4 regions of the Geodermatophilus sp. SYSU D00691 genome follow, and region 4 is predicted to be linked to each of the others. Evidence: riboswitches for the same ligand, from Rfam matches in the RefSeq annotation. Region 4 holds a riboswitch; each other region holds the start of a gene.
What was found. Region 4 has a riboswitch for cyclic di-AMP ahead of ACI797_RS01550 (hypothetical protein). Riboswitches for the same ligand answer to the same signal wherever they lie in the genome.
Positions count from the first base shown of each region.

Region 1 (7,707 bases), on a different contig from region 4:
CGGCGCAGCTCGCCGAGCTCGTCGACGACCCGGCCGTAGGCCACCTCCAGGTCCGTGTCGCGCTGCCGCTGGGTGAGGACGTCGTGCACCTCCCCCTCCTCGGCGTCGACCAGGTACGCCGTCAGCCGGCCGGCGTCGGAGCGGAACAGCGTGTTGGACAGCGAGCAGTCACCCCACAGCACGCCGGCCAGGTGCAGCCGGACGAGCAGCTCGACCTGGGCGTTCATCACCCGCGCGGTCAGCTGGCCGCACCGGGGGTTGGCGAACAGCGTCAGGAAGGACGACGAGTAGTCGAGGAACCGGGTGACCAGCGCCGCCCCCGCGGGGGCCGGCCGGTCCACGACGACGCCGATCGCGGTCACCGCCGGGATGGCGAGCTCGGCGAGGTGCCGCAGGACCCGGTGCTCGCGCCGGGCGGGCTCCTCGGGCAGCTCCTTGAGCGCGAAGACCTGGCCGGACTCCGCGACGAAGCGCACGACGTGCCGGGCACGCCCGCTCTGCGGGATCTCGACCAGCAGGTCGGCCGGCCACCGCGCCAGCGGCAGCTCCCACGGCAAAGCCAGCAGGGCCGTCGCAGCCTCCGCGGGGGGACTGAACACGAAGCGCATCGGCGCACCTCCTGCCGGGAGCGGCGACGGGGTGCTACCCGCCGAGGAGCCGACGCACGCAGCGCACCGGCATCCCGGCCGACCACCGCAGCAGCCGGACGCCCAGGTGCACCAGGTCGCCCCACTCGGGCGGCCGCGGCGCCGGCGGGGCGGGGCTCGGCGCGGGGGCGGACGCGGGCTCCGGTGCCGCCACGGGCTCCGGGGCGGCCGCGGGCTCGCGGGCGGGGGCCAGCACGTCCATCGCGGTGGTGCGCCGCCGGGGCGCGCGCAGCGACTCGAAGGACGGGATCGGCGGGGCCGCGGGGGCTTCGGCTGGATCTCCCGGCGGCGGTGTCGGCACGGTTCACGACCCTAGCCCGGCGCGCCGGGACCGGCGGCGACGGCCCGGGGGGACGGACGTGCCGGGCACGCTCCCGTCGATTCAGCGTCCGCTGTACAGTCCGCGCCATGATGCCCGTCGCGCACGCCGACGTCCTCGCCCGGTTCGGCCACGCCCTGTCCGACCCGACGCGGACCCGGCTGCTGCTGGCGCTGCGCGAACGACCCGGCTACCCCTCCGACCTGGCCGAGGAGCTCGGGGTCACCCGGCAGAACCTCTCGAACCACCTGGCCTGCCTGCGCGGCTGCGGCCTCGTCGTCGCCGTGCCCGAGGGGCGGCGCGCGCGCTACGAGCTCGCCGAGCCGCGCCTGGCGCACGCCCTCGACGACCTGCTCGGGGTCGTCCTCGCCGTCGATCCGAGCGCCTGCCCGTCCGCGGCGGCGGAGGACGGCTGCTGGTGACCGCGACGCCCGGGTCGCTGGCGAGCTCCGCGGCGCGGCGTGCGCTGCTGGCGCGGCGCATCCGCTGGTTGGTCGCGGCGACCATCACCTACAACGTGGTCGAGGCCGTCGTCGCGCTCGTCGCCGGCACGCAGGCGTCGTCGTCGGCGCTGATCGGCTTCGGGCTCGACTCGGTGGTCGAGGTGTCCTCGGCGCTGGCCGTCGCCTGGCAGTTCGCCGGCCGCGACCCCGAGGCGCGCGAGCGGGTCGCGCTCCGCGTCATCGCCGTCTCGTTCTTCGCCCTCGCGACCTTCGTCACCGTCGACGCCGTCCGGGCGCTGCTCGGGTCCGGGGAGGCGGAGCACTCCGCGGTCGGGCTGGTGCTGGCGGCGGTCAGCCTGGCGGTCATGCCCGTGCTCTCCACCGCCCAGCGACGGGCCGGCCGCGAGCTCGGTTCGGCCTCGGCGGTCGCCGACTCCACGCAGACCCTGCTGTGCGCCTACCTTTCGGCGGTGCTGCTCGCCGGCCTGGCGCTCAACAGCCTGTTCGGGTGGGCGTGGGCCGACCCGGTCGCCGCCCTCGTCATCGCCGCCGTCGCGGTCAGGGAGGGGCGCGCGGCCTGGCGCGGCGACGCCTGCTGCTCCCCCGCCGCGGCCCTGGCCGGGCCCGCGCACGACGACGGCCCCGGCTGCGACTGCTGCCGCGGGGAGGTCGGCCGGTGAGCGCCGGGCACGCGCACGGCCACCGGCCCGGCGGGACGGCCGACCACCGGCGGCGGCTGGCGGTGGTGCTCGGCCTCACCGCGACCGTGCTGGTGGTGGAGCTCGTCGGCGCGCTGCTCACCGGCAGCCTCGCGCTGCTCGCCGACGCCGGGCACGTGCTCACCGACGTCGCCGGGCTGGCGATCGCCCTGGTCGCGGCCACCCTGGCGCTCCGCCCGGCGACGGCCCGGCGGACCTGGGGCTATCGCCGGGCGGAGGTGCTGGGCGCCACCCTGCAGGCCGCCGTCCTGCTCGCCGTCGGGGTCTACGTGTTCGTCGAGGGCGTCCGCCGCCTCGCCGATCCCCCGGAGATCGCCGCCGCGGGCGTGCTGGTCTTCGGCGCGGTGGGCCTGGCCGCCAACGTCGTCGCGCTCGTCGTGCTGACCCGCGGCGGTCGCAGCTCCGACGTGAACCTGCGCGCGGCGTTCCTCGAGGTGCTCGCCGACGCGTTCGGCTCGGTCGCGGTGCTGGTCTCGGCGGGCGTCATCGCGCTCACCGGGTGGCAGCAGGCCGACGCCGTGGCGTCGCTGCTCATCGCCGTCCTCATCGTGCCGCGCACCCTGTCGCTGCTCCGGGAGACCGTCTCGGTCCTGCTGGAGTCGACGCCGCCGGGCCTCGACCTCGACGAGGTGCGCCGGCGGCTGCTCGAGGTGCCGCACGTCGTCGAGGTGCACGACCTGCACGCCTCGCAGATCACCAGCGGCCTGCCGGTGCTGTCCGCGCACGTCGTGGTGGAGGACTCCTGCTTCCACGACGGCCACGCACCCCAGATCCTCGACCGGCTGCAGGCCTCGCTCGCCGGTGACTTCGCCGTCAGCGTCGAGCACTCCACCTTCCAGCTGGAGTCGCCGGCGCACGCGTCCCACGAGCTGACCGCGCACGACTGACCCGCCCCCGGGCGGGGGCGGTCAGCCCCGGTAGTTCACGTGCACGTGGTCCATGTGGTTGGCCGTGGCGCCGCCGCGGTCCTCCATCGTCGACCACGAGCCGCCCGGCGACTGCAGGATCCGCTGCTGCCAGATGATGTAGTCGACGCCGAGCTCGTCCCAGTGCGCGATGTGGTAGTCGACGATCGCGTCGCCGAGCGCGGCGTCGGTCATCACCATGTAGTCCAGCGCGAGCCCGGAGGGGTGGCCGCCCGGGTCGGCCGCGCTGGCCCGGGTGCCGCCCAGGGTGATCGAGCCCGCGCCCGGCACGTTGGCCACCACGGCGTCGGCGGCGCGCTGGACGACGGCCTTGTGCGCCCCGGCGGTGTTCCTGATGACGGCGACGCCGGACGGCGCGGCGGTGCTGGAGGAGACCGCACCGCCCTCCTCCTCGGCGGCGGCGGCCTCGGTGGCGGCAGCGGCGGCGGCCGCCTCGGCGGCGGCCTGGGCGGCGGCCGCGGCCTGCGCGGCGGCGGCGGCCTCGGCGGCCTGCCGGTCGAGCACGGCCTGGTCGGCGGCGGCCTGGGCCTGCGCGGCGGCGGTCTGCGCGGCCTCGCGGGTGGACCGGCTGGCGGCCAGGTCCTCCAGCGGCGCGAGGTCCACCTCGCGCGCCTCGAGCGGCCCCGACTGCGCGGTCAGCCCGAGGGCCTGGGCGACGGCGACGGACTCGCTGGAGCCTGCCTCGGCCTGGGCCGCCGGGTCGGCACCGAAGAGCACGTTGACGAGGACGGCGCCGGCGGCGGCCACGCCGAGGTAGATGCCCGGTCGGCGCGCCGGGACGGGCACACGGCGGCGGGGGCGGGCGGTGCGACGCCCGGCGGCGCGGCCGGACGAGGTGGTGCGGGGATCCATGGGGGGAACTGCTCCGAGAGGTGTGCGGGCGCAGGCCGCCCGGACGGGGCGGGGCTGCGGCGGGTGGGCCCGGGACGCGGCGTCGGGCGACGGCCGCGCGGGTGCGGTCGCGGGGTGGTCAGCTGCGCGGGCGCACCCGGGTCCGGCGGGACCGGGCGGAGCAGATCCGTGCGGTGGTGCTGGGGCACGCCATCGGGGCGGCTCTCCGTTCTTCCGACGGCCGCCTACCGAGTTAGCTGACGGGTTCGGGCGGGAAGCAGCCCTACCGACCCCGGCCCTCGACGGGCCGCGGGTGCGGATTCACCCCAGTACTGCGGTGGGTCCCCGGCTCGCCCCGGAGGGCGACTCGGCGGCGCTCGCCCGGTCTCCCCTGCTGGGGATGTGACGGCCGGGACGGGCGGGAGCCACGGTAGCCACGTTATGCAGCCGTGACAATCCGCGGCGTCGGAAACCGTCAGGTCGCGCCGATCGGTGTGAGCGATGTTACCGACCATTCCGGTCGGTTCACCTACCGACTTGGTCGGGGCGGTCCGTACGGTCGTCCCCGTGGCACGACCGTTCCGTCAGCGGATCGACGAGGGCATCGTCGATCGCGCGGCCGCGCTGTTCGCCCGCACCGGCTTCGCGAAGACCTCCGTCCAGGCGGTCGCCGATGCCGTCGGGCTGTCCAAAGCGGGGCTGCTGCACCACTTCCCCAGCAAGGACTCGCTGCAGGAGGCGGTGCTCGCCCAGGCCGCCGCCCTCGGCCGGCGGGTGCTGGACCAGGTGGGCGACCTGCCGGACGGTCCCGCGCGGGACCGCCGGGCGGTCGAGGTCGTCGTCGACGTCGCCCTCGCCCACCCCGGTCTGGTCGCCCTGCTGCTGGCGCCGCTGACCAACCGCGAGGCGGACACCGCCGTCCCCGAGCTCGACGCCGTGGGCGCCATGGCCCTGCAGGTCTTCGGCATCGACCCCGAGGAGCCGGTGTCGGGACGGGTGGTGCGCGTCGTCGGCGCGCTCACCGCGCTGGCCGTGCTCACCCTCGCCGCGCACCGCGAGAACCGGACCACCGAGTGGCGGCCGCACATCGTCGCCACCTGCTTCGACGCGCTCGGCCACCGCCGCCCCGGTGCCGCTCTCCCCGACCCCGACCAGGTGGAGGCCTGATCCGCATGGCTGTTCTGTTGTCCCGACTCGGGGCGTTCTCGCACCGCCACCGGGTGGGGGTGGTCCTCGTCTGGCTGGCCGTCCTGGTGGCCGGCGGCGTCGGCGCCGCGACCCTGGCCGGGGAGACGACGAGCCAGTTCTCCATCCCGGGGCAGGAGTCCACGACGGCGCTGGAGCGCATCGACGAGGAGTTCGGCGGCCTCGGCGGCGGGGCCACGGCCCGGGTCGTCGTCGCGGCACCGGACGGCGCGACGCTGACCACGCCCGAGGGCGCCACCGCCGTCGGCGAGCTCGTCGCCACCCTGGGCGAGCTGCCCGGCGTGACGTCGGCGACCGACCCGCTCGACCCGGCCGCGCCCGGCGTCAACGCCGACCAGGACACCGCCTACAGCACCGTCACCTACGACGCGGCGCCGGGCGAGGTCACCCCCGCCGAGCAGGAGGCGCTGCTCGACGCCGTCGCCGACGCCCGCTCCTCCGGGTACACCGTCGAGGTCTCCGGCGAGGCGGTGCAGGAGGTGCCGCACGTCGGCGGCCCGGCCGAGGCGATCGGCGTCGTCATCGCCCTGGTGGTCCTGGCCGTCACCTACGGCTCGCTGCTCGTCGCCGGCATGAACCTGCTGACCGCCGCGATCGGCGTCGGCATCGGCGTCATGGGCATCACCATCGCCACCGGGTTCACCGACCTGTCGTCGACCACCCCGATCCTGGCCGCGATGCTCGGCCTCGCGGTCGGCATCGACTACGCGCTGTTCATCGTCACCCGGCACCGGCAGGAGCTGCGGCACGGCGCCGACGTGGGCACCGCGATCGCCACCGCCGTCGGCACGGCCGGCTCGGCGGTCGTCACCGCGGGCCTGACCGTCGTCATCGCGCTGGCCGGCCTGTTCGTCGTCGGCATCCCGTTCCTGACCCAGATGGGCCTCGCGGCGGCGGCGACCATCGTCGTCGCCGTCCTGGTGGCACTGACCCTCGTGCCCGCGGTGCTCGGCTTCCTCGGCCTCAGGGCGCTGCCGAAGAAGCAGCGCGCCGCCGTGGGCGAGGGCCCGGCGACCGGCCGCGGCTTCCTGGCCGGTTGGGCCGCCACGGTCACCCGGCGCCGCGTGGTCTCGCTGCTGCTCACGGTGGCGGCCCTCGGGGTCGTCTCGATCCCGTTCTTCTCGCTGCAGACCACGCTGGTGCAGACGCCGGCCGAGGGCAGCACCCAGGCCCGGGCGGCCGAGCTGCTCGCCGACGGCTTCGGCGAGGGCTTCAGCAGCCCGCTCACCGTCCTGTTCGAGGGCGACGGCGCCGCCGGGACGGCCGCCGGGCTCAGCGGCGCGATCGGCGGGCTGGACGACGTCACGCTGGTCACCCAGCCCGTCCCGAACGCCGACGGCACCGCCGCTCTGCTCACCGTCATCCCGACCTCCGGCCCGACCGACCCGGAGACCGAGCAGCTGGTGGCCGACCTGCGCGAGCTGCTCGCCGGCACCGACGGGGTGCAGGCGTCGGTCACCGGTCAGACGGCAGTGAGCGTCGACGTCGCGCAGGCCCTCGACGACGCGCTGCCGGTGTACCTGGCCCTGGTCGTCGGCCTGGCCCTGGTGCTCCTCGTGCTGGTCTTCCGGTCGCTTCTGGTGCCCCTGGTCGGCGTGCTCGGCTTCCTGCTCACCGTGGGCGCGGCGCTGGGCGCCACCGTCGCGGTGTTCCAGTGGGGGTGGCTGGCCGACGCGGTGAACCTGGACTCGGCCGGTCCGCTGATCAGCCTCACGCCGATCCTGGTCATCGGGATCCTGTTCGGCCTCGCGATGGACTACCAGATCTTCCTGGTGTCGCGGATGCACGAGGCGCACAGCCACGGCATCGCGCCGCGGGAGGCGATCCGCACCGGCTTCCGCCAGGCGGCGCCGGTCGTGGTCGCGGCCGCGCTGATCATGTTCTCGGTCTTCGCCGGCTTCGTGCCGGCCGGCGAGCCGACGGTCAAGTCGATCGCGTTCGCCCTGGCCATGGGCATCCTGTTCGACGCCTTCGTCGTCCGCATGGTGCTGGTGCCGGCCGCGCTGGCGCTGCTCGGCGGTGCCGCCTGGTGGCTGCCCCGCTGGCTGCGCTGGCTGCCGGTGCTCGACGTCGAGGGCGCGGCGCTGGAGAAGGCGTCGCACCGGCCGGCCGAACCGGCGGAGCCGGTGGTCGCCGGTCGCTGACCGGCCCGACCGTCACGCGGCCCGTCTCCCCTGCGGGAGGCGGGCCGCGCGCCGTCAGTCGTCGTCCTCCTCGCCCTCGTCGTCGCCGGACTCCTCGTCCACCTGCTCCTGGCCGCCGCCGTCGTCACCGGACTCGCCGCCGCAGGCGGCGACGGTGAAGGCGGAGGCGGCGACGGCCATCCCGGCCACGGCGGTGCGCCAGCGGGCGCGTCGGATCGTCATGGGGTGCCGGTGCCCGGCGGCGGCCGGTCGCACACGCCCTAGGAGGCGGCCGGTGGGGCGACCAGCTGCAGGCCCGGTGGCGGCAGGCTCGTGGCCAGCGTGGCGACCGCCTCGTTGACCTGCTGGTTCATCCGCCGCAGACCGGCGAGCGCGGTGTCCCGCCGGCGTTCCAGCTCGGCGACCTCCGCCGCCAGGGCCGCGAGGCGTTCGGCCGCCTGGGCCTCGGCCGCCTCGCGCTGCCGGCGGGAGG
Region 1 is NZ_JBJGYZ010000012.1:2,693-10,399, reverse strand. Features, by position in the region: gene ACI797_RS11045 (DUF4032 domain-containing protein) at 1-608, opposite strand, end outside; gene ACI797_RS11040 (hypothetical protein) at 643-948, opposite strand; gene ACI797_RS11035 (ArsR/SmtB family transcription factor) at 1,056-1,388, shown strand; gene ACI797_RS11030 (cation transporter) at 1,385-2,089, shown strand; gene ACI797_RS11025 (cation diffusion facilitator family transporter) at 2,086-3,015, shown strand; gene ACI797_RS11020 (hypothetical protein) at 3,037-3,906, opposite strand; cyclic di-AMP (ydaO/yuaA leader) riboswitch at 4,113-4,268, opposite strand; gene ACI797_RS11015 (TetR/AcrR family transcriptional regulator) at 4,453-5,052, shown strand; gene ACI797_RS11010 (MMPL family transporter) at 5,058-7,235, shown strand; gene ACI797_RS11005 (hypothetical protein) at 7,290-7,457, opposite strand; gene ACI797_RS11000 (hypothetical protein) at 7,496-7,707, opposite strand, start outside.
Region 1: linked by a shared signal. The riboswitch ahead of ACI797_RS11020 (hypothetical protein) and the one ahead of ACI797_RS01550 (hypothetical protein) in region 4 are both predicted to bind cyclic di-AMP.

Region 2 (7,707 bases), on a different contig from region 4:
GGCATGGCGACCGCGGCCGCGGCGGTCGACGACGGCCGGGCGGCCGCGCTGCTCGACCGGTGGGTGGCGGTCAGCCGGGAACTCGCGCAGACCTGACGCCCCCCTGCAGGGTCCCGGCGTGGGCGTGCGAGCGTCGGGGGCAAGGGGTCCTCTCAGTCGGCGGTGTCGAAGCCGATGGAGAAGGCCGACTCGAGGTCGTGCTTCGAGTAGGCCCGGAAGGCGATGTGGGTGTCGGTGTCGACGACGCCGGGCACCTTGTTGATCCGCCCGGCGATCACCTCGGCGATCTGCTCGAACTCGCGCACGCGGACGACCGCGATCAGGTCGGTGTCGCCGGCGACGGAGTAGACCTCGCTGACGCCCTCGAGGTCGGCGACGGCCTGGGCCACCTCGCCGATGGAGTCGGTGGCCGCGTCGATCATCACGATGGCGGTGATCACGCCGGGGAGCCTAGCCGGGGTCGCCGGTTCGGCGCGGCCTCCGGCCGCACGCGGTCCGGGCGGGCCCGCGTGCCCAGCGAGCGGGAGTCGGCGAAGGGGTCGCGCTCGGCCCGGCCGGCCTCGACCCGGTCGAGGAAACCGGTGTAGGGACCGGTGCCCGGGGCGGGGCAGGCGAGCACGCCCTCCACCTGCACCAGCCGCGTGCCCGGCTTCTCGATCCAGCGCATGACCAGCTCGGTCTCGTCGACGGAGGCGGCGGGCTCGTCCTCGGGCCCGACGGGGGTCTCGGCGGTGGCCAGCAGGCCGGCCAGCGTGCCGCGCACGGTCGTGCCCCGCGGCGCGTTCCCCGCGGCGACCAGCCGGCCGCGGCGGACGACGGACAGCTGCCAGCCGCCGTCGCCGTCGGGACGGGCGAGCACGAGCTCGCGGACGCGGGCCAGCGACTCCAGCCGCTGGCGGCGGCGGACGGCGCGCACCAGCACCGCGATGCGGTCGCGCAGCACGGCGGCGTCCTCGTACCGCTCCTCGGCGGAGAGCCGCTCGACCCGGGCCAGCAGCGGGGCGACGATCTCGCGCGGGTCGGAGGCGACGGCGGACCGGAACACCGCCGCGATGCCGGCGTACTCCTCGACCGACTGGGCGCCGGTGCACGGCGCCCCGCAGCGGCCCATGCCGGCCAGCGCGCAGGCGGTGGTGTGCGTCCGCGGCGAGAGGCGGGCGGTGCACTGGCGCAGCGGCAGCGCCTCGTGCACCGCGGCGGCCGCGGCGTCGGCCGCCCGGCGGTCGGGGAACGGCCCGAGGAACACCCCGGCGCCCGGGCGGACCCGGCGGACGACGGAGAGCCGCGGGAAGGGCTCCTCGGTCAGCCGCAGCCACAGCGCGCGCTCGGGGAAGCGGGACCGGCGGTTGTAGCGGGGCTTGTGCTCGGCGATCAGCCGCAGCTCGCGGACCGCGGCCTCCAGGTCGTGCGCGCAGGACAGCGCCTCGACCCGCGTGGCCAGCCCGATCATCTCGGTGATGCGGCTGCGCTGCTCGCTGGCGGAGAAGTAGCTGCGGACGCGGCTGCGCAGGTCGTTCGACGTCCCGACGTAGAGCGGCTCGTCGCGCGGGCCGCGGAAGACGTAGACGCCCGGACCGTGCGGGACGTCGTCGGCCAGGTGCCGCTTGCGCCGCCGCTCGGGGTCGATCTGCCGGGTGAGCGAGGTCAGCTCCTCCAGCGACGTGATGCCCAGCGGGCCGAGCCGCTCGAAGAGCCCGTGCAGGACGTCGACGGTGGCCCGCGCGTCGGCCAGCGCGCGGTGGCACGGCTGGGTCGTGGTGGCGAAGTACGGGGCGAGGGTGGCCAGCTTGCAGTTGGGCACCTCGTCGCTGGTGAGCAGCCGCCGGGCCAGGACGGCGGTGTCGACCGACGCGGCCGGGGGCCAGGCGAAGCCGTTCTCGGCGCAGGCGGCCTTGAGGAAGCCGATGTCGAACGGCGCGTTGTGCGCCACCAGCACCGCGCCGCGCGCGAACTCGAGGAAGGCGGGCAGGACGGCGCCGATCCGCGGGGCGGTGGCCACCATCGCCGAGGTGATGCCGGTGAGGACGCTGATGTAGGGCGGGATCGCGGTGCCCGGGTCGACGAGCGTCTGGAACTCGCCGAGCACCTCGCCGCCGCGGACCTTGACCGCGCCGATCTCGGTGATGGCGCTGTCCTTGGGCGAGCCGCCGGTGGTCTCGAGATCGACGACGACGAAGGTCACCTCGGCCAGCGGCGTGCCGAGCTCGTCGATCGTCGCCTGCACGAAGCCCGGCGGGTCGAAGACGCGGGAGCCGGCCCGGGGAGCGGGAAGGGGACCGGGGGAGGGGGGCACGGGGCGGACGGTAGGTCGGGGGGCCGACAGTCCCGGGGACGCGCGCCGGGCCCGGGGGGCCGGGCACCGTTCGGCGACGGCGGGCGCCGGAGCCGCCCACGGGTCGCCCGGGAGGGGTAAAACGGCTGCTCACCTGGCGAGGAGGGAGGGACCAGGTCACGATTCCGTCGTAGGGGCGCAGCGGCCCCGTCCCGCAGAGGTGGTTGCATGCTCCCGCGCTCCCGGTGGCGCGCCCGACGCCGGTGGACGGCGATCCTCCCGGTCGTCGTCGTGGCCGCCGCGGTCGCCGTCGCGACCCCGGCCGCCGCCGCGCCGAGCGACCAGCCCGGCGGCACCTCCGGCGTCCTCGACAGCTCGGCGCTGGACAGCCTCCAGCAGCGCGCCGCCGAGGTGCAGTCCGGGCTGCAGCAGCGGCAGGCGGAGATCGCGGCCGCGCGCGAGGAGCTCGCCCTCGCCCAGCAGCAGGTCGACGCCGCGCAGGCCGCGCTCGCCGACACCGAGGGCGTGCTCGCCGAGCGGCAGGCGGTGGTGGCGCGGTACGCGGCCGCGGCCTACCGCGACGGCGGTTCGCTCACCCCGCTGACGGTGCTGCTGACCGGTGGCGACCCCGGCGACATCGTCGCGGCCCTGGGCTACCTCGACGCCGTCGACGCCTACACCGCCGAGGTGCTCGCCGCCGCCGAGCAGCAGCGGCAGGCCGCGCTGGCCGACCAGGCCGCGGCGCAGGCGGCGCTGGACGCCGCGCGGCAGCGGGCCGACCAGGTGCAGGTGCAGATCCAGGAGCTGGAGGCGCAGGCCGCCGCGGTCACCGAGGAGCTCGACCGGGCGCTCGACGTCGTCGACGACCAGCTCACCCAGCTGCAGCGGGAGCAGCTGGAGGTCAACTCGCGAACGGCGGCCAACTGGCGGGTCTACGTCGATCAGCTCGCCGCCGCCGGGGTCGTGCCGCCGCCCGCCGCCGAGCTGCTCGACCCGGCCGCGACGCTGCCCGCAGGGCTGGTCCCGGTCGCCTCGGCCGCCGGTGGCGCGCAGGCCGGCGCGGCGCAGCGGCCGGGCCAGCCGACCTCGCTGCTCGTCCTGCCCGCCGAGACCCTCGCCGCCGTCTCGGCGGCCATGGACCAGCTGGGCCTGCCCTACGCGCCGGGCACCGCGGGCCCGGACTCGTGGGCCTGCGGCTCGCTGGTTCAGTCGGTGTTCGGGGCGGCCGGGCTCCAGCTGCCGGGGGACCAGGCGGGGCTGTTCGCCGGGACCACGCCGGTCGACGCCCGCGACGTCCTCCCCGGCGACCTGGTGTTCCTCGGCACGCCCGAGTCGGGGCTCGGGCACGTCGGCATCGCCCTCGACCCGCAGACGATGCTGGCCGCCGACGCCCGGGCCGGCGCCGTCGTCGTCCGCCGGCTGCCGACCGACCAGGTGATCGGCATCGGCCGACCGAGCCTCGGCCAGCGCGCACCGGTCGCGGCCCCCGGGCCGACGGGCGGCGCGCTGCGGGTGGAGTGCGGCAACACCGTCTACCCGCCGAGCTACGACGGCGCCCGGTCGTGGGGCGGCTACCCCAACGGGCTGATCCCGCCCAGCGCGCTGTGCCCGATCGGGGTCGGCGGCCACTCGCTGCGCTGCGACGCCGCCGCCGCGTGGAAGGCGATGTCGACGGCCTTCGCCGGGACCTTCGGCACGCCGATCTGCATCACCGACTCCTACCGCACCTACGCCAGCCAGGTGCGCCTGTACGGGCAGAAGCCCGCGCTGGCCGCGGTGCCCGGCACCAGCAACCACGGCTGGGGGCTGGCCGTGGACCTGTGCGGCGGCATCGAGTCCTTCGGCACGCCGCAGTACGCCTGGATGGTGGCCAACGCCGGCCGCTTCGGCTGGCTGCACCCGACCTGGGCCGACCCGGGCAACGGGCGCGAGGAGCCGTGGCACTGGGAGTACGCAGGCACCTGACCGCCCGCCTGTCAACCCTCGCGGCCCGGAACTGTCGGTGGCCGCTCCTACCGTGCGGACGACTCACGGAGGAGAACACACCGATGCTCATCGACTGCGACACCTGCACCTCCCGCGGGACGGGCTGCGCCGACTGCGTCGTCACCGTGCTGCTGGGCGCGCCCCCCGGCTGGCAGACCGACGACCCGGTGGTCCTCGCGCTGCCCGACCGCGCTCCCGCCCGCACCGAGCCGGCCCGGACGGCCGAGGACGCCGTCGTGCCACCCCCGGGCGTGGTCGTGGAGTTCGACGACGTCGAGCGGCGCGCGGTGCGCGCCCTGGCCGAGGTCGGGCTGGTGCCCCCGCTGCGCCACTCCCCGGGCACGTCCGGCGGCGAGGACGGCCGGCGGACCGGCTGAGTCGCGGTACCCCCGGCGCCATGTGGGGCGATCACGGCGCGCCGCCGTGATGCTGCTCGCAGTGACGATCACGACAAACCCAGGGGGCCCCGTTTGTCACACCTGCATCACGCCCGTATGGTCGCTCCGTTCGACCGAGCGGTCGTCGCCCACCGGGGCGGCCTCGGACGGACACCGCCGAATCGCCGACGGCACCGCCAGGTGTCCGAGGTGAACCGGGGACCCACCGCAGTACTGGGGTGAGTTCTCACGTGCGCCGGCTCGCCGGGGCACCGAGATAGGGCACCTTTTTCTTCCCAGCCCGAACCCGTCAGCTAACTCGGTAGGCGGTCAGCTGAGGAAGAAGGAGAGCCGCCGAACGTGGCGACGTCTCGCCCTGCCCTGGGGCATGCCCACGCACCCTCCGAACCACACCGCACCACCCGCACCCGCCCCTCCGCCTGGCTCCGTTCCGGGCTGCTGCTGGGCGTGACCGCGGCGCTGACCGTCACGCTGCTGCCCGGCACGGCCGCCGCCGAGCCCGGCCGCGCGACCTCCCCCGAGCAGGCCGCCCAGCTCGTCGCCGAGGCCAGCCACCAGCTCGAGGTCGTCCAGGAGCAGGTCAACACCGCCCGCGAGGAGCTCGCGCTGCAGCAGGCCGCCGTCACCGCGGCCGAGGCCGACGCCGCCGCGGCGCAGCAGCAGCTCGACTCGCTCGACGGGCAGATCCGCCAGCTCGCCCACAGCGCCTACACCGGCGGCGACCAGAACCTGCGCGCGCTGGACGTGATGCTGACCAGCGAGTCCGCCGAGGACTTCCTCACCCAGCTCGGCACCCTCGAGGCGATCGCCGGCCACACCACCGAGGCGATCGAGGAGGTGGCCGAGGCGGCCGCCGCGGCCGAGGACGCCCGCGGCGAGGCCGACGCGGCCGCCGCGGAGGCCCAGCAGACCCTGGACACCATCGAGGCCCAGGAGGCCGAGCTCCAGGCGGACATCGCCGACTACCAGGAGCAGTACGACCAGCTGACCGCTGCCCAGCAGCAGCAGGTCGCCGCCGCGCACGGGGGCGAGTCCCTCGCGGCCCCGGCCGTCGCGCCGGCCGCCGCCCCGGCCGCCGGTGGCAGCGCCGCCGCGCAGACCGCGGTCAGCACGGCGCTGGCGCAGGTCGGCGACCCCTACGTCTGGGGTGCCGGTGGGCCGAACAGCTTCGACTGCTCCGGCCTCACGCAGTACGCCTACGCCGCGGCCGGCATCAGCCTGCCGCACTCGAGCAGCATGCAGTCGCGGATGGGCACCCCGGTGTCCCGCGACGCCCTGCAGCCGGGCGACCTGATCTTCTTCTACAGCCCGGTCAGCCACGTGGCGATGTACATCGGCAACGGCCAGATGGTGCACGCGTCCACGTCCGGCCAGCCGGTGAAGGTGGTCAGCGTCGGTTCGATGCCGGGCTTCAACAGCGCCCGCCGCATCGCCTGAGCGGCCAGGCTCGCCACGAGGGCCGGTGACCCCGACGGGGGTCACCGGCCCTCTGCGCGCCCGGACCCTATGGTGGCCGGGTGACCGTCCGCCGCGCCGCACTGGTCGCGGCGGTGCTCCTCGGCGCCGCGTTCGTCCTCGTGGTGGTCCTGCGGACCCCCTGGACCGTGCTGCCCACGCCGCCCGGCGGCTCGCCGCCGGTCGACCCCACCGCCGGGCTCCCGGCCGACGTCGTCGCCCGCGCCGACTCCTTCGCCGCGGCGATCCGGCCGGCCTCGCTGGCCAACCTGGTCCTCGGCCTGGCCGTCACCGCCGTTCTCGGCCTCACCCGGCTGGGCGCCCGCCTCGTGCGCGCCGTCGCCGCCCCGCTCGGCGGCGGCTGGGTCTGGCAGGTCCTCCTCGGCACGCTCGCGCTGGGCGTCGTCGGCCGGCTGGTCACCCTGCCGCTCGCGGTGTACGGCGAGGTGGTCCGCCACCGGTACGGGCTGTCCACCCGCAGCTGGCCGCTGTTCCTCCGCGACGTCGCGGTGTCCACCGCCATCGACGCCGGCCTGACCGCGCTCGGCGTCCTGGCCCTGGTGGTGCTCGCCCGCCGGGTGCCGCGGTTCTGGTGGGCGTGGGCCGCCGCCGGCGCGGCGGTGCTCGTGGTCGTCGGCTCGTTCCTCTACCCGGTCGTCATCGAGCCGGCGTTCAACCGCTTCGAGTCCCTGCCGGCCGGCCAGCTGCGCACCGACCTGTTCGCCCTGGCCGAGGAGAACGGCACGCCGATCGAGGACGTGCTCGTCTCCGACGCCTCGCGGCGCACGACGGGGCTCAACGCCTACGTCTCGGGCTTCGGCTCGACCCGCCGCGTCGTCCTCTACGACACGACGCTCCGGACGCTGCCCGACGACGAGATCGAGTCGATCGTCGCCCACGAGCTCGGCCACGTCGCCACCGACGACGTCCTCACCGGCACGCTGACCGGCGCGCTCGGCGCCGCGGCCGGCGTCGCCCTGTTCGGCTGGCTGCTGACCTGGTCGCCGCTGCTGCGCCGGGCCGGGGCCGACGGGCCGGGCGATCCGCGGGTGATCCCGCTGGCGCTGCTCCTGGTCGCGGCCGGCACGCTGCTGGCCACCCCGGTGCGGAACCTGGTGTCGCGGCACGTGGAGGCGCGCGCCGACGTGCACGCCCTCGACCTCACCCGGGACCCGGACGCCTTCGTGTCCATGCAGCAGCGGCTGGCCACGCGCAACCTCGCGCAGCCCGACCCCCCGGCCGCCTGGCAGTGGTTCTTCGGCAGCCACCCCACCTCCTCCCAGCGGGTGGCCCTGGCGCGCGACTGGGCGGAGCTGGACCGGCCGTGACGAGCCCCAAGACCCTGGTCGTCACCAACGACTTCCCGCCGCGCCAGGGCGGCATCCAGACCTTCGTCGCCGCGCTGCTGGCCCGCACGGACCCGGGGTCCCTCGTCGTCCTGGCCTCGCGGTCGCCGGGGTGGGAGGCCTACGACGCCGGGCTGCCCTACCCGGTGGTCCGGCGGCCGACGTCGATGCTGCTGCCCACGCCGGGGACCGCGCGGGCGGCGGCCGAGCTCGTGCGCGCGCACGCCTGCGACACCGTCTTCTTCGGCGC
Region 2 is NZ_JBJGYZ010000042.1:34,551-42,257, reverse strand. Features, by position in the region: gene trpD (anthranilate phosphoribosyltransferase) at 1-96, shown strand, start outside; gene ACI797_RS24135 (Lrp/AsnC family transcriptional regulator) at 153-440, opposite strand; gene ACI797_RS24130 (DEDD exonuclease domain-containing protein) at 437-2,293, opposite strand; gene ACI797_RS24125 (D-alanyl-D-alanine carboxypeptidase family protein) at 2,501-4,237, shown strand; gene ACI797_RS24120 (hypothetical protein) at 4,321-4,635, shown strand; cyclic di-AMP (ydaO/yuaA leader) riboswitch at 4,801-4,979, shown strand; gene ACI797_RS24115 (NlpC/P60 family protein) at 5,104-6,093, shown strand; gene ACI797_RS24110 (M48 family metallopeptidase) at 6,174-7,439, shown strand; gene ACI797_RS24105 (glycosyltransferase family 4 protein) at 7,436-7,707, shown strand, end outside.
Region 2: linked by a shared signal. The riboswitch ahead of ACI797_RS24115 (NlpC/P60 family protein) and the one ahead of ACI797_RS01550 (hypothetical protein) in region 4 are both predicted to bind cyclic di-AMP.

Region 3 (7,707 bases), on a different contig from region 4:
GTCCTCGACCGTCTCCTACAAGGGGATGATGATCTCCGGCGTCCCGAACTTCGACATGGTCATCGGCTACACCAACGCCTCCTGGACGCTCAAGGCCGACCTGGTCAACCGCTACGTCTGCCGGCTGCTGCGGCACATGGACGCGAAGGGCTACCGGGTGGCGACGCCGGTGCCGCCGCCGGAGGGCGCGAGCGCGCCGTTCCTCGACCTGACGTCCGGGTACGTGCAGCGCAGCCTCGCGCAGCTGCCGAAGCAGGGGTCGCGGGCGCCGTGGCGGCTGCACCAGAACTACCTCAAGGACGTGCGGCTGATGCGCCGCGGCCCGCTCGAGGACGAGGGCATCCGCTTCTCGTGAGGCGGCCCTTCGTGTTCGCCGGCGCGACGGCGGTCGTCACCGGTGCGGCCAGCGGGATCGGGGAGGCGCTGGCGCACGCGCTGGCCGCCCGGGGCAGCGACCTGGTGCTGCTCGACCGCGACGCCGAACGGCTGGACGGCGTGGCCGGGGACGTGCGGGTGCTGAGCCCCGGCCGCGCGGTCACCACCCGCGTCGTCGACCTGGCCGACGACGCGGCGACCCGGGCGGTGGGGGAGCGGCTGGCCGCCGAGCACCCCGGGACGACGCTGCTGGTCAACAACGCCGGGGTGGCCCTCGGCGGGCGCTTCGACGAGGTGACCCTCGAGGAGTTCGACTGGGTGCTCGACGTCAACTTCCGGGCCGTCGTCCGCCTGACGCACGCGCTGCTGCCGGTGCTCACGGCCAACCCGGGCGCGCACCTGGTCAACGTGTCGAGCATCTTCGGCATCCTCGCCCCGCCCGGGCAGGCGGCGTACGCGGCGAGCAAGTTCGCCGTCCGCGGGTTCTCGGAGGCGCTGCGGGCGGAGCTGGCCGGCGACGGCGTGGGGGTCACCGTCGTCCACCCCGGCGGCATCCGCACCCGGATCGCGGAGTCGGCGCGCGTGGGCTCCGGCGTCGACCCGGCCGAGGCCGCCCGCGGGCGGGAGCAGTTCGCCAGGCTGCTGCGCATCCCGCCCGAGAAGGCCGCCGCGCAGATCGTCGACGCCGTCGAGCGGCGCCGTCCGCGGCTGCTCATCGGCGCCAGCGCGAAGCTCCCCGACGTCCTGGTGCGGCTGTTCCCCGGCTCCTACGGCCGCCCGCTCGCCCGCCTCGCCCGCCGCTGACGGCGACAGTCGCGCGGGGTGAGGTGCGTGTGTGGCGGGTTCTGCGGCCGGTTGCGCCGCAGACGCACATCGCCGCGGGGGAGGGGGGAAGGATGGCGTCGTGCCGCCCGTCGTGACCGCCGCCTTCGTCCGCGCCCACACCCGCCCGGCGCAGCCGTCGCTGGTGCCCGAGGTGACGCTGCAGGTGGCCGACGACGTCGTCGCGCTGTGGGACGCCATGGAGGTGGAGCACGGGGGTGGGTCGGGAGAGGGCATGGCGCAGCCGCCGTTCTGGTCGGCCGCCTGGCCGGGCGGGCAGGTGCTGGCGCGGTTCGTCCTCGACCGCCCGGACGTCGTCGCGGGGCGGCGGGTGCTCGACCTGGGCTCGGGCAGCGGACTGGTGGCGATCGCCGCGGCGCTGGCCGGCGCCGGCGACGTGCTGGCCAGCGAGGTCGACCCCTACGGCCTCACGGCGATCGAGGTGAACGCCGAGGTCAACGGGGTGACCGGCATCCGCGCCACCGGCGACCTGCTGGGCGGGCCGCCGCCGGAGGTGGACGTCGTCCTGGCCGGCGACGTCTGCTACGACCGCGAGATGACCGAGCGGGTGCTGCCGTTCCTCGACCGCGCGGGCGCGGCCGGCGCGGAGGTCTACATCGGCGACCCGGGCCGGATGTACCTGCCGGCCGACCGGCTCACCGAGGTCGCCGCCCACGACGTGCCGGAGACCGAGGGGCCGGGCATCCGCCGGACGACGGTGTGGCGGTATTCCTGAGCCGTTCCGCGACGCTTCTCACCCGGCAATCTCCCGGCCCCCGATTGTCACGAACCGATCACGGCGGTTACCGTGGCTCCCGCCCGCACCGGTCGTCACATCCCCACCGGGGAGTCCGAGCGGGCGCCGCCGAGTCGCCCCCCGGGGCGAGCCGGGGACCCACCGCAGTACTGGGGTGAATCCGCACCCGCGGCCCGTCGAGGGCCGGGGTCGGTAGGGCTGCTTCCCGCCCGAACCCGTCAGCTAACTCGGTAGGCGGCCGTCGGAAGAACGGAGAGCCGCCCCGATGGCGCGCCCCTGCCCCTGCACTCCCGCACGTTCCCGCAGCACCCGGCCCGGCCGGATGCGGGTGTGCCCGCGCATCTGAGCGCACGCGGCCGTCCCTGACGCCGCCGCCGCCCGCGGGCCACCGCCCGAGCACCCCGCTCGACCGGCTCCTCGCCGCCTCCCCGGTGCCCCGCGCCAGCCCTCGCTGCCCGCACGCCCTCCGCGCAGCACGGCCTCGCGCCCTGCTGCGTCGTACCCCCACCGGAGCACCGCAACCCATGAACCTCCGCACCACCATCGCCCGCACGTCCGCCTCCCGCCGCCGGCTGCCCGCCCCGTCGCGCCGTCCCGGCCTCTACCTCGGAGTGGCCGCCGCCGGCGCGGTCATGGTCAACGTGCTGATCGGCGCCGACCCCGCCGCCCAGGCCGACGCCGGGTCCACCCAGTCGGTGGCCGTCGCCCAGGCCCTCGGCCTGTCCGCGCAGTCCGGGCCGGCCCGGGTGACCGAGGACGACCTCGCGCCGCTGGAGGACCTGGCCGCCAGCCGGTCCACCCGCGAGGACGCCGCGACCGCCGCCGCGCAGGCCCAGGCCGCCGCCGAGCAGGCCGAGCTCGAGCGGCAGGCCGCCGAGGCCGCGGCCGCGCAGGCCGCCGCCCAGGCCGCCGCGGAGGCGGCCGCCGCCCAGGCCGCCGCCGAGGCCGCGGCCGCCGAGCAGGCGGCTGCCGCGGAAGCCGCCGCGCCGGCCCCGGGCGGCTCGTACCAGGACTACGCGCTGGCGCAGCTCGGCGGCGACGCCTCCGAGTTCTCCTGCCTCGAGAAGCTCTGGGGCCGGGAGAGCGGCTGGAACCCGAACGCGCAGAACCCGACCAGCACCGCCTACGGGATCCCGCAGTTCCTCGACTCGACCTGGGCGAGCACCGGGATCGCGAAGACCTCCGACCCCTACCGCCAGATCGACGCCGGCCTGATCTACATCAACGAGCGCTACGGCTCGCCCTGCGGCGCCTGGGCGCACAGCCAGTCCACCGGCTGGTACTAGAAGGACCCCTCTGCCCCCCACCGCTCGCACGCTCGCGGCGGGCCCCTGCAGAGGGGCCGTTCCAGCGTGTGAGGCGGTGGGGGAGGATCGCGGCATGCGCGGATGGCTGACCGGTCTCGCGATCGCCGCCGCCGTCATGGTGGTCACCTGGGCCGTGCTGATCGTGCTCGCCCGGCGCCTGCCCGAGGGGACGGCGAAGGAGCTGGCCCGGTTCCTGCCCGACTGCGTCACCGCCGTGCGCCGGCTGCGGGCGCACCCCGCCGTCCCGCGCCAGGCCAGGCTCGCCGTCGGCTTCGCCGGGCTGTGGGTGCTCTCGCCGATCGACCTCATCCCCGAGTTCCTGCCGGTCATCGGGCCCCTGGACGACGTCGTCGTCGTGGCGCTCGCGCTGCGCTACGCCGCCCGGCAGGTGCCTCGGGAGGTCGTGCTCGAGGCGTGGCCCGGCAACCCCCGGCTGATCGAGCGGCTGCTCGGTGCCGCCAAGGAAGGGATCGCGTGACCTCGTCGGGAGACATCGCCCCGTGGTGGACCAGCGCCGTCGTCTACCAGATCTACCCCCGCTCGTTCGCCGACTCCGACGGCGACGGCATCGGCGACCTCGGCGGCGTCCTGCAGCGGCTGGACCACCTCGCGGACCTCGGCGTCGACGTCCTGTGGCTCTCGCCGGTCTACCCCTCGCCGCAGGCCGACAACGGCTACGACATCTCCGACTACCAGGACGTCGACCCGCTCTTCGGGTCGCTGGCCCAGCTGGACGAGCTGATCGCCGCCCTGCACGCGCGCGGCATCAAGCTGGTCATGGACCTCGTGGTCAACCACACCAGCGACGAGCACCCCTGGTTCGTCGAATCGCGGTCCGGGCCGGACTCCCCGAAGCGGGACTGGTACTGGTGGCGGCCGCCGCGCGCCGGCCTGGCCGCCGGGGACCCCGGCGCCGAGCCGACCAACTGGGCGTCGTTCTTCTCCGGGTCGGTGTGGGAGCTCGACGAGGCCAGCGGCGAGTACTACCTGCACCTGTTCGACCGCAAGCAGCCCGACCTGAACTGGGAGAACCCCGAGGTCCGGCACGCGGTGTACGCGATGATGCGGTGGTGGCTCGACCGCGGGGTCGACGGCTTCCGCATGGACGTCATCAACATGATCTCCAAGGACGTCGGCCCGGACGGCGCGCTGCACGACGGGCCCCCGATCCCCGGCACCGGCCTCGGCGACGGCTCGGCGTCCTACCTGGGCGGGCCGCGCATCCACGAGTACCTGCAGGAGATGCACCGCGAGGTCTTCGCCGGCCACGAGAACCCGCTGCTGCTGGTCGGCGAGATGCCCGGCGTCACGGTCGAGGAGGCGCGGCTGTTCACCGACCCGGCCCGGGCCGAGGTCGACATGGTGTTCCAGTTCGAGCACGTGGGCCTGGACCACGGGGTGTCGAAGTGGGACCTGCGGCCGCTGCGCATGCGCGACCTCAAGGCCTCCTTCGGCCGCTGGCAGGCCGGCCTCGCCGACGTCGGCTGGAACTCCCTCTACTGGGACAACCACGACCAGCCGCGCGCGGTGTCGCGCTTCGGCGACGACTCGCCCGAGCACCGCCGGGACTCCGCGACCTGCCTCGCCACGCTGCTGCACCTGCACCGCGGGACGCCGTACGTCTACCAGGGCGAGGAGCTCGGCATGGCGAACTACCCGTTCGCCTCGATCGAGGACTTCCAGGACGTCGAGTCGGTCAACCAGTACCGGACGGCGGTGGCCGGGGGAGCGGACCCCGCCGAGGTCCTGGCCGGCCTGCGGAAGATGAGCCGCGACAACGCCCGGACGCCGGTGCAGTGGGACGCCACGCCGTCGGCCGGGTTCACCACCGGCACGCCGTGGCTGCCGGTCAACCCCGACCACGTCGGGTGGAACGCCGAGGCCCAGCGGGACGACGACACCTCGGTGCTGGCGCACTACCGGCGGCTGATCGCGCTGCGCCACGAGGACCCGGTCGTCGCGCGCGGCGACTTCACCATGCTGCTGCCGGACTCCGACGACGTGTACGCGTTCACCCGGGCGCTCGACGGCGACCGGCTGCTCGTGGTCTGCAACGTGACCAGCCGGCCCTGCCCGATCGGGGAGCTGCTGCCCGAGGTGGTCGGCGCCGAGCTCGTGCTCGGCAACGTGCCGGTCGGCGACCCCGCCGTCCTCGCGCCGTGGGAGGCGCGCGTCCTCCACCTGAGCTGACCCGCCGACGGCCACAGGGGGAAGCGGCTCAGCTCACCACGCCAGGCGGCAGCCCGCCGATGGTGCCCTCACGGCGCTTGCCGCACCGGAGGCAGACCTCCGCTGCATCAGGGCCGTGCGGCCGTTCGTCGGCCGGGTGCGCCTTGACGTAGGCGTGCAGCCCCATCCGGCACCTGAACGCCTTCGCCGCCACCTCGCCACGCTATGGCGGGGCCGGCCGCAGCCGACAGTGCCGTTGGCCCTGCACGGTCCGCTCCCCGCTGGTCCCGCTCGACCGTTATCCCCAACACTGGCACGCCGGGACGGCGTCGGCGCGGCAGGTCAAGCGGCGGACGGGCCACCGAGGTGGATGAGCACCACCCCGGCGACGACGAGGCCGGCGCCCACCCCCTGCCAGACGGTGACCGCCTGCCCGAGGAACGTCGCCCCGATCGCGAACACCAGCAGCGTGCCGACGGCGGACCAGATGGCGTAGGCCAGGCCGACGGGCACCGTCCTCACCACCTGCGCCAGCAGCAGGAACGAGGTGGCGTAGCCGGCGACCACCACGATGCTCGGCAGCAGGACGGTGAAGCCGTCGGTGCGGGGGAGCAGCGAGGTGGCCAGCACCTCGGCGGCGATCGCCCCGCTCAGCAGCAGGTACCCGGTCGCGCCACCCTCCCTCACCGCGCGAAGGCTAGTCCCAGCGGTCGCGGTGGTGGTCCCACCCGCCGAAGTCGCCGGCCTCGGCGGTGGCGGCGGCGGTGAGGGCGACGACGACCAGCAGCACCAGGAACACGCCGGCGAGGAGCACGAGCCGCCGCCGGGTGCGGTCGGCGGCGCCCCACGAGCCGGCGCCCATCAGCGTGGTGCGGGCCTGCAGCGCGGCCGTCGAGGCCACCGCCCGCCAGCCGGGGGCGACCGGCGCGGCGGGTCCCGGGTCGGGCAGGTCGGCGGTCAGCAGCGGCAGCTCGTCGACGTAGCGGGCGGCGAACGCGGCCGTCGTCCGCTCGTGGCCCTCGTCGATGGTCAGCATGCCGGCGGCGACGGCGTCGTGCAGCCGGTGCACCACGGCCTCGCGCTGCGCGTCCGACGCCCGGATCCGGGCGCGGGTGCCGTCGGTGGTGTCGTCGGTCGGTGCGGTCATCGTGCGCTCCCCTCTCGCAGGCAGCGCCGAGAGTGCGCCCCCATCCTGTGCGGGCGCTGTGCACCACTGGCTACCGTCGGGCGGTGACGGTGTGGATCGGCACGTCCGGGTGGAGCTACGACCACTGGGACGGCGTGCTCTACCCGCCCGGCACGCCGCCGTCGGCACGGCTGGGGCACTACGTGCGGCGGTTCGACACCGTCGAGCTCAACGCGAGCTTCTACCGCTGGCCGCGCACCGCGGCCTTCGCCTCCTGGCAGCGGCGGCTGCCGCCGGGCTTCCAGCTGTCGGTGAAGGCTCCGCGCGGCCTCACCCACGCCAAGCGGCTCTACGGGCCCGAGGCCTGGATCCCGCGGTTCCGGGAGTGCTGGCACGAGCTCGGCGACAAGCGGGCGGTGTTCCTGGTGCAGCTGCACCCGAAGCACGAGCGCGACGACGCCCGCCTCGACTTCTTCCTGGCCCAGCTGCCGGACTGGATGCGGGTGGCCGTCGAGTTCCGGCACCCCAGCTGGCACGACGAGGGGGTGTACGCGCTGCTCGAGCGGCACGGCGCCGCCTACGTCGTCATGAGCGGGGCGGGGCTGCCGTGCGTGCTGCGGGCCACCGCGCCGTTCGTCTACGTGCGCATGCACGGTCCCGACGCCACGCACCTCTACGCCGGTTCCTACCCCGACGAGGACCTGCGCTGGTGGGCCGACCGGCTGCGGGAGTGGGCCGGCCAGGGCCGGGACGCGTACGTGTACTTCAACAACGACGGCTTCGGCCACGCGGTCCGCAACGCCGAGACCCTGCGGTCGTTCGTCTAGCCCTCGACCAGCGCGGCCAGCCGGGCCAGCGACTCCCGCCAGCCGAGCTCGTTGGCCTCGGCCGGGACGACGTCGGGCAGCCCCTCGTGGACGGCGACCAGGTCGGTACCGCCGCCATCGGCGTCGGCGAGCGTGACCGTGATCGTCATGGCGCCGCGCAGCGCCGGGTCGTCGCTCTCGAACTCGTCGACCTCGACCACGCGCTCGTCGGGCACCAGCTCGGCGAAGTGCCCGGAGTAGGTGTCGGTGCGCGCCGTCGTCTTGCCGATCCCGTCGGCGCCGTCGTAGGTCAGCGAGACGCGCAGCCGGCCGCCCTCGCGTGCG
Region 3 is NZ_JBJGYZ010000005.1:129,118-136,824, reverse strand. Features, by position in the region: gene ACI797_RS05465 (flavin-containing monooxygenase) at 1-355, shown strand, start outside; gene ACI797_RS05460 (SDR family NAD(P)-dependent oxidoreductase) at 352-1,179, shown strand; gene ACI797_RS05455 (class I SAM-dependent methyltransferase) at 1,280-1,933, shown strand; cyclic di-AMP (ydaO/yuaA leader) riboswitch at 2,051-2,206, shown strand; gene ACI797_RS05450 (aggregation-promoting factor C-terminal-like domain-containing protein) at 2,479-3,240, shown strand; gene ACI797_RS05445 (YkvA family protein) at 3,335-3,739, shown strand; gene ACI797_RS05440 (glycoside hydrolase family 13 protein) at 3,736-5,451, shown strand; gene ACI797_RS05435 (hypothetical protein) at 5,480-5,644, opposite strand; gene ACI797_RS05430 (DMT family transporter) at 5,773-6,117, opposite strand; gene ACI797_RS05425 (DUF1707 SHOCT-like domain-containing protein) at 6,128-6,577, opposite strand; gene ACI797_RS05420 (DUF72 domain-containing protein) at 6,661-7,383, shown strand; gene ACI797_RS05415 (SRPBCC family protein) at 7,380-7,707, opposite strand, start outside.
Region 3: linked by a shared signal. The riboswitch ahead of ACI797_RS05450 (aggregation-promoting factor C-terminal-like domain-containing protein) and the one ahead of ACI797_RS01550 (hypothetical protein) in region 4 are both predicted to bind cyclic di-AMP.

Region 4 (7,707 bases):
CGGTGAGCGTCCCGGTCGCGGCGAGGACCTCGGCCATGACCGGGCTGCCGCCGGACTCGGCGAGCCGCCGGCCGTCGCGGGCCAGCGCCGCGCCCCCGGCGACCGCCTCGAGGCATCCCACGTTGCCGCAGCGGCAGACGACGTTCTCGGCCTCGGCGACCGCGACGTGCCCGATGTCGCCGGCGCACCCGTTGACCCCGCGGTGCAGGCGCCCGCCGGAGACCAGGCCCGCGCCGATGCCGGTGCCGATCTTCACGTAGAGGACGTCGCCGGTCTCCCCGGCCACCGGGTTGGTGCGCAGCTCGCCGAGGGCGAGCAGGTTGACGTCGTTGTCCACCCACACCGGGGCGGCGAACCGGCCGGCGAGCCGCTCGCGGATCGGGTAGCCGTCCCAGCCCGGCATGATGGGCGGCGCGACCGGCAGGCCGGTGGCGAACTCGACCGGTCCCGGGACGCCGACGCCGACGCCCCAGAGGGGCACCGGCTCCGGCAGGCCGGCCAGCAGCGCCTCGACAACTTCCTCGACCCGGCCCAGGACGACGTCGGGCCCGTCGGCGATGTCGACCGGCTCGTCGACGCGGGTCAGGACGGTGCCGGCGAGGTCGGCGAGGCCGACCACCATGCCGGTGGCGCCGATGTCGGCGCCGGCCACCACGCCGGCCTCGGTGCGCAGCCGCAGGCGCCGCGGTGCCCGGCCCCCGGTCGACGGCCCGAGGCCGTCCTGGGCGACGAGGCCCGCGGCCTCCAGCTCGGCCACCCGCTGGGCGACGACGCTGCGGCCGAGGCCGACCCGCTGGACCAGTTGTGGCTGGGTGATCCCGTCCCGGGTGCGGACGGCGTCGAGCACCGCCACCAGCCCGTCGATGCGTTCAGCGGGCATCGCGCCGCTCCGGGGGGACGGCGGTGGTCGCGCTCACAATTGCGAGACTAGCCGCTTCTGCCGACTACCGACAGAAGTTCCCGCTGGTTGCGCAGAAGTCAGGCGGAGAGGCTGGGCTCCCCCGCGGGTGGGCTGTCCAGCAGCGCGGGCAGGTGGTCGCGGGAGAAGAGCTCGTCGATGGCGAACTGGACCGCGCCGGTGACGCCCGCGATGTCCTGGTCGACGGCGGACGGCTCGATGCGCAGGTCGCGGGTCGCCGCCGGCAGCGAGCGGCGGTAGATCTCCTCGCGGATCGCCGCCAGCACGTGCGCCCGCGCCCGGGCGATGCCGCCACCGACGATGACCAGGTCGGGGTTGAACACGTTGACCAGGGTGGCCAGGCTGCCGCCGAGGACGGCCGCCGACCGGTTGAGCAGGGCCCGCGACGCGGGATCCCCCTTCTCTGCCGCCTGGGTGACGTCGATCGGCCGGATGGTGCCGGTCTCCGCGAGCACCGCGGCCAGGGCCGGGCTCTGGCGGGTCTGCGCCAGCAGCCGCCCGTCGCGGCTGAGGGCCCCGCCGCCGGCGACGGCCTCGAGGCAGCCGATCTTGCCGCAGCGGCAGACGACCTCGCCGGCCTCGGGCACGGGCACGTGGCCGATGGCGCCGGCCAGGCCGTGCGCGCCGCGGTAGATCCGGCCGTCCACCACGACGGCCGCCCCGATGGCGTGGCCGCCGCCCAGGTAGACCATGTGCTCCGAGGCGGCGGCGACCGGGTTGACCCGGCGCTCGCCGAGGGCGCTGAGGTTGACCCGGTTGTCCAGCCACACCGGCGCCGACCAGCGCGCGGTCAGCCGGTCGCGCGTCGGGTACTTCGTCCACTCCGGCATGGTCGGCAGCGTGGCGGGCTCGCCGCTGGCGTAGGCGACCGGTCCGGGCATGCCGACGCCCACGGACCACAGGCTGCCCGCCGAGCCGGTCTCCTCCAGCAGCGTGTCGGCCAGGCGCTCCACGTGGGGGACGACGACCTCGGGCCCGTCGGCGATGTCGATCTCCTCCTGCCGCGTGGTCAGCAGGTTGCCGGCCAGGTCGGCCACGCCCACGACGAGCTCGTTGGTGGCGATGTCCACCCCGAGGACGCGCCCGGCCTCCTTGCGCAGCCGCAGCCGGCGCGGCGCCCGGCCCCCGGTGGACGGGCCGAGCCCGTCGGAGGCGACGAGGCCCGCCGCCTCGAGCTCACCGACCCGCTGGGCCACGACGCTGCGGCCGAGGCCGACCCGCTCGACGAGCACGGGCTGGGTGATGCCCTCGTCGGCGCGGACGGCGTCGAGCACGGCGGCCAGCCCGGTGAACCGCTCACTCGGCATGGAGGAACCTCACAGGCCGATTCTCCCGGACTCGCGGCGCCGGGCAAAGGCCGGTCACCGCGGGGAGCGGTGCACCCACCGGTCGACCACGACGTCCACGACCGCCAGGCCGAGCGCGGCCACCACGAACGCACCCGCCACGAGGGTCGAGCTCGTCGTGCCGGTGCTGGCGACCTCGGGCTGCCTCGTGCGCGGCACCGTGCCGCACTACCCGTGGTTGCGGGGCAAGCCGATCCGGTGACGATCCGTCGCGGGCGGTCGCCCGGTCGGGCGAGCGGTCTGGCAGTCGCGGTGCACGGACGGTGACCATGGCTGCGTGCCACTCCGTCCCGCGTGCCACCGATGACCCGGTACCCGTTCGCAGACCTGCCCTCCCCGCGGGACGCCACCGACCAGTTCCCGGTGCCGGCGCGTCGGCCGACCGCCGCCTGGCAGACGACGGGATCCCACAACGCCCCGGACCCGGGACCGGCTCCGGCTCCGGGCCGCCGGACCTCAGGCGGTGCGCTGCGGCGCGGGGCCGCCACCGTGCTGATCGCCGCTGCCGTCGCGGCCGGCACGGTGTGGGGTCTCGACGTGGCCGGAATCGGCGCAGGGTCGGATCCCGCGGACGAGACCGCCAAGGACGCGACGCTCCGCCGGGACACGGGCTGGCAGCCGCTCGAGGTCATCGGCGACTGGAGGGTCACCGGGGACGGGGCCCGCTACAGGGTGGTGGACGGCGTGTGCTTCCTGCAGGTGCACATCCGCGACCCCGACGGCCGCTGGGAGGCCAACGCACCCGTCGCCCGCCTTCCGGAGACCGTCCGGCCCGCCTGGAACATGGGCTTCGTGGCCACGCACGACGGTGTGCCGTATGCCGAGTTCACCGTCTTCAACGACGGGCAGGTGCTCATGGTCCGCCCAGGAGCCGACGCGGGTGGGTGGGTCACGGTGTCGGCGGCGTTCCCCCTAGGCGGGTGACGGCGGTTCCGCGCGACGGCGGACGGCCCGCCATCCTGTACGGGTGCTCTCCCCCACGGCCGTGCTCGTCCACGGCCTCTGGCACGGCGCCTGGTGCTGGGACGCCGTCCGCACCGGGCTCGACGCGCGCGGGGTCCAGAGCGTCGCGGTGGAGCTGCCGCTCACGAGCCTGGACGCCGACGTGCGGACCGTCCGCGACGCGCTCGACGCCGTCGCCGGGCCGGTGGTGCTGGTCGGGCACTCCTACGGCGGCGCCGTCGTCACCGCCGCCGGCGCACACCCGTCGGTGCGCGAGCTGATCTATCTCGCCGCCTTCCAGCTCGACGAGGGCGAGTCGGTCAGCCGGCCCGGTGCTCTGGGCGGGCTGCCCGACACCCGGCTCGGTGCGGCGATGCGGATCGAGGGCGACCAGGTCGCGCTCGATCCCGACCTGGGGGTCCCGCTGCTCTACGGCGACGCGCCCGCGGATGTCGTCGCCCGGTTGCGGCCGGTGCACCGGCAGGTCTTCCGCGACGTGCCGGACGTGATCGCCTGGCGCACGGTGCCCTCGACCTACGTCGTCTGCACCGAGGACGAGGCGGTGCACCCCGAGCGGCAGCGGGCGATGGCGCGGCGGGCGACGCGCACGGTGGAATGGGCGTGCGGGCACAGCCCGGCGGCGACCCGTCCCGAGGCCGTCGCCGACCTCGTCGCCGCGCGCGTATGCACCCGGGCCAGTAGGTAGCGCACTGCGGTCCTCCTCCAGTTCGGCGACGAACCGCTCGTCGTCGGCCGGGGTGGGAGTCGCAAAACCGGGCCCGTAGGCGACGCGGATGCAGGTGGACCGGATCGAGCAGGACGACCGCGCGGTGACGCTGCACTTCGCCGACGGCTCGACCCGCCGAGCACGACGTCCTGGTCGGCGCCGACGGCATCGACTCGCTCGTCCGCCGCCCCCTGTGGGGCGACGCCCCCGAGCGCGAGCACCGGCTGCACATCTCCGGCGGCTTCACCTTCGCCGAGGTCGCCGGCACCGTCCCGGCCGATCTCAAGGCGGCCGCGGGCGCGCTGGGCGCGGAGTTCCAGGCCCCGCTGCCATGGCTGATCGCCGCGACCCGGCCGCAGGACGTGCAGCGCTGGGTGCTGCGCGACCGGCCGGCGCTGGAGCAGTGGTCGGCGGCCGCTGCGCGACTTCGTCCTCGACCACACGCCGTTCCTGCAGAAGGTCGCCGGCGACTCCAACCCGCGCGAGATCGACGAGCAGCTCGCCCTGATCGAGGGCTGACGCCGTCCGCGGGGGAAGTTTTTCCGGGCCCCTGCGCGTCGCCTGCCGTGCCGTGGTGACCAGCGCGGACCCCGGAGCGGGCCTGCGCTCGACCCCGCGGATCCGGCCGGATCCGTCTGCCGCCGAGTGGTCGCGGGTCCGGCACGGTCCTACGGTTCGGACGTCCGGTCGGTCGCTCATCCCCGCCGGGGAGTCCGACCGGGTGCCGCCGAGTCACGTCCGCCACGGTGGGCGCGAGCCGGGGACCCACCGCACCAGTGGGGTGAATCCCACCCGCCGGGCCCAGCCCGGACCGGGTGGGTAGGGCGCCTCCCCGCCCGAACCCGTCAGCTAACCCGGTAGGCGGCCACGGGAAGAACGGAGAACCACCCCACGGTGCGCCCACGGGCCCCTTCCGCGCCCGCGAGCACCCCTTCCTGCGGTTCCTCGCAGCGCACCTGAGCCGGCACGCACTCCGCACGGCGCCCTCCTCCAGGCCAGCCCGGCCTCCGACCGGACCGCACGGCCACTTCCGGCCGCTCGGCGCTCCGGTGGGTGCCGTGCGCCCACGTGGGCCGCACCGCGGCCCGGTACCAGGAGCACATCTCCATGCACCTCAGCACCGACCCCACCACCCGATCCCGCCGCCGCGCCAGGGGCCGCCACGCCGCGGCACCCTCGCGCCGGACGGCCCGCGGCCTCGCCGTCTGCACGCTCGCCCTGTCCTTCACCCTGGCGGGACCGGCGGTCGCCCAGGCCGGCGACCGCTGGGACCGCTCCGGCGGCGACGGGGACTGGAACCAGTGGTCCCAGAGCTGGTCCGGCCACCGGCCCGGGCACTGGTCCGGGGGCGGGTCCGGGTCGGCCGCGCCCGCGCCGGCGGCACCGGCCCCGGCGGCACCCGCCCCCGCTCCTGCGGCACCGGCCGCACCGGCGCCGGCCGCACCGGCTCCGGAGCCCGCGCCGTCCGGCTTCGCGCCGGCCGCCCTGTCCGGCGCGCCGACCGCCAGCTCCACCGCCTACAGCGCCTGGGCCGCGCACGTGCGCCCCGTGGTCGCCGAGGTCGTGCAGCAGTGCGGGGTGTCCACCGTCCTGACCCGTCCCGGCCACTCGCCCACCCAGGCGCTGGCCGCCGACTTCATGGTCTACAGCGACCGGGCCAAGGGCGACGCGGTGGCGGCGCACGTGATCGCCAACGCCGCCCGGATGAACGTCGAGTACGTCATCTGGCAGCAGCGGATCCACCTCATCGGCGGCTCCGGGTGGCAGGCCATGGCCGACCGCGGCTCGCCCACCGCCAACCACATGGACCACGTGCACGTCGCCTTCCGGCCGTGACCTGACGAGGGAGGCCTGACGAGAAGGCACTCCGTGCACGGGCGCGCGGCGTGTGCGCGCGTGTCCCGTGCACGGAGTGCCTTCTCGACGAGACGCGTCGGCCGCGGCCGCCGTCCGGGCGGGCACTACACGGCCCCGGCGCGGGGGATTCACGGCCACGCCGGGGCCGGTTCGACCCCTGCACTGCCCGCTACCCGGCGTGTCGAAACGCTCCGTGCAGCGTGTCGGCGACGTTTGGCGGGCGGGGCGCACCCGAGAGCACGCCCCGGGGCCCCGCCCGCCGACAGCATGCGACAGCCGGATCCGTTCCGCAACAGATGTCTAGGACGTCTGGCGGACCGCCGTCAGTCCACGGACCTCGGCGTACCGCTCGCGCACGAACGGCACGGGATCGGCCTCGTGCACCTCGGTGCCCGGGGCCGGCCACCGGGGTGGGGTGCTCCCGCCGGCCAGCACCCAGGCCGCCTGCCGGGCCGCGCCGTCGGCGACGTACTCCGACGCCGGCGGGACGAGCACCGGCACGCCGAGGACGGCGGGGGCGACCCGGCGCACCGCCTCCGACTGCGCGCCGCCGCCCACGAGGAACACCCGGCGCACCGGCGTGCCCCCCGCCGCGACGGCGTCCAGCCCGTCGGCCAGCCCGCAGAGCAGCCCCTCCACCGCCGCCCGCGCGAGGTGCGCCCGGTCGGCGGTGGCCTGGGTGAGCCCGTGCAGCGCGCCGGTGGCGTCGGGCCGGTTCGGCGTCCGCTCCCCCTCGAGGTACGGCACCAGCACCAGCCCGCCGGCCCCGGCGGGCGCCGACAGCGCCAGCCGCGACAGCTCGGCGTGGTCGACCCCGAGCAGCCGGGCGGTCGCGTCGAGCACCTGGGCCGCGTTCAGCGTGGCGATCAGCGGCAGGAAGTGGCCGGTCGCGTCGGCGAACCCGGCCACCGTGCCGCTGGGGTCGGCCACCGGCTCGGTGGTCACCATGTCGACGACGCCGGAGGTGCCGATCGAGCAGACGACGTCGCCCGGCTCGGCGGCCAGGCCCAGCGCGGCCGCGGCGTTGTCCCCGGACCCGGGTCCGAGCGCCGCACCGCCGGACGCCGTCGTCCCGGCGCGCTCGGCCGGGCCGAGCACCCGCGGCACCACGGCGCCGTGCCCGAGACCGCGCTCGAGCAGGTCGGGCCGGTACTCCCCCGTCGCCGCCGACCAGTAGCCGGTCCCGCTGGCGTCGCCGCGGTCGGTGACCAGCCCGTCCAGGCCCGGCTTGCCGGCCAGAAGCCAGGTGAGCCAGTCGTGCGGCAGGCAGACCGCCGCGGTCCGGGCGGCGTTCTCCGACTCGTGCTCGGCCATCCACCGCAGCTTGGTCACGGTGAACGAGGCCACCGGCACCAGCCCGACGGCGTCGGCCCAGGCCGCTCCGCCGCCGAGCTCGGCGGTCAGGTCGAGCGCGGCCTGCGCGGAGCGGGTGTCGTTCCACAGCAGCGCCGGGCGGACCACCTCGCCGTCCTCGTCGAGGCAGACCATGCCGTGCTGCTGGCCGCCCACGGCGATCGCCGCGACGTCGTCCAGGCCACCGGCGTCGGCGAGCGCCGCGAGGAGCGCGCCCTCCCACGCCGCCGGGTGCACCTCGGTGCCCGGCGGGTGGGGGGCACGCCCCTCGCGGACCAGCGCGCCGGTCTCCGCGTCGCGGACGACGACCTTGCACGCCTGGGTCGACGAGTCGACCCCCGCGACCAGCATCAGCGCGCGCCGGTCAGGTGCTCCACCGCCAGCTGCGACAGGCGGACCGCGCCGGCGCCCCGTGCGGCCGCGGCGTCGACGTCGAAGTCCTCGAAGGCGGAGCGGTCGGCCAGCAGGTCCTCGTAGGTCTCGCCCGCGCCCAGGGTCGGCTGCGCGAGCTCGGGCACGCGGGCGGCCTCGAGCGCCTCCTGCACCTCCGGGTCGGCGCGGAA
Region 4 is NZ_JBJGYZ010000002.1:16,669-24,375, forward strand. Features, by position in the region: gene ACI797_RS01525 (ROK family transcriptional regulator) at 1-880, opposite strand, end outside; gene ACI797_RS01530 (ROK family transcriptional regulator) at 979-2,226, opposite strand; gene ACI797_RS01535 (hypothetical protein) at 2,281-2,424, opposite strand; gene ACI797_RS01540 (hypothetical protein) at 2,569-3,189, shown strand; gene ACI797_RS01545 (alpha/beta fold hydrolase) at 3,233-3,913, shown strand; cyclic di-AMP (ydaO/yuaA leader) riboswitch at 4,664-4,813, shown strand; gene ACI797_RS01550 (hypothetical protein) at 5,003-5,770, shown strand; gene xylB (xylulokinase) at 6,092-7,495, opposite strand; gene xylA (xylose isomerase) at 7,495-7,707, opposite strand, start outside.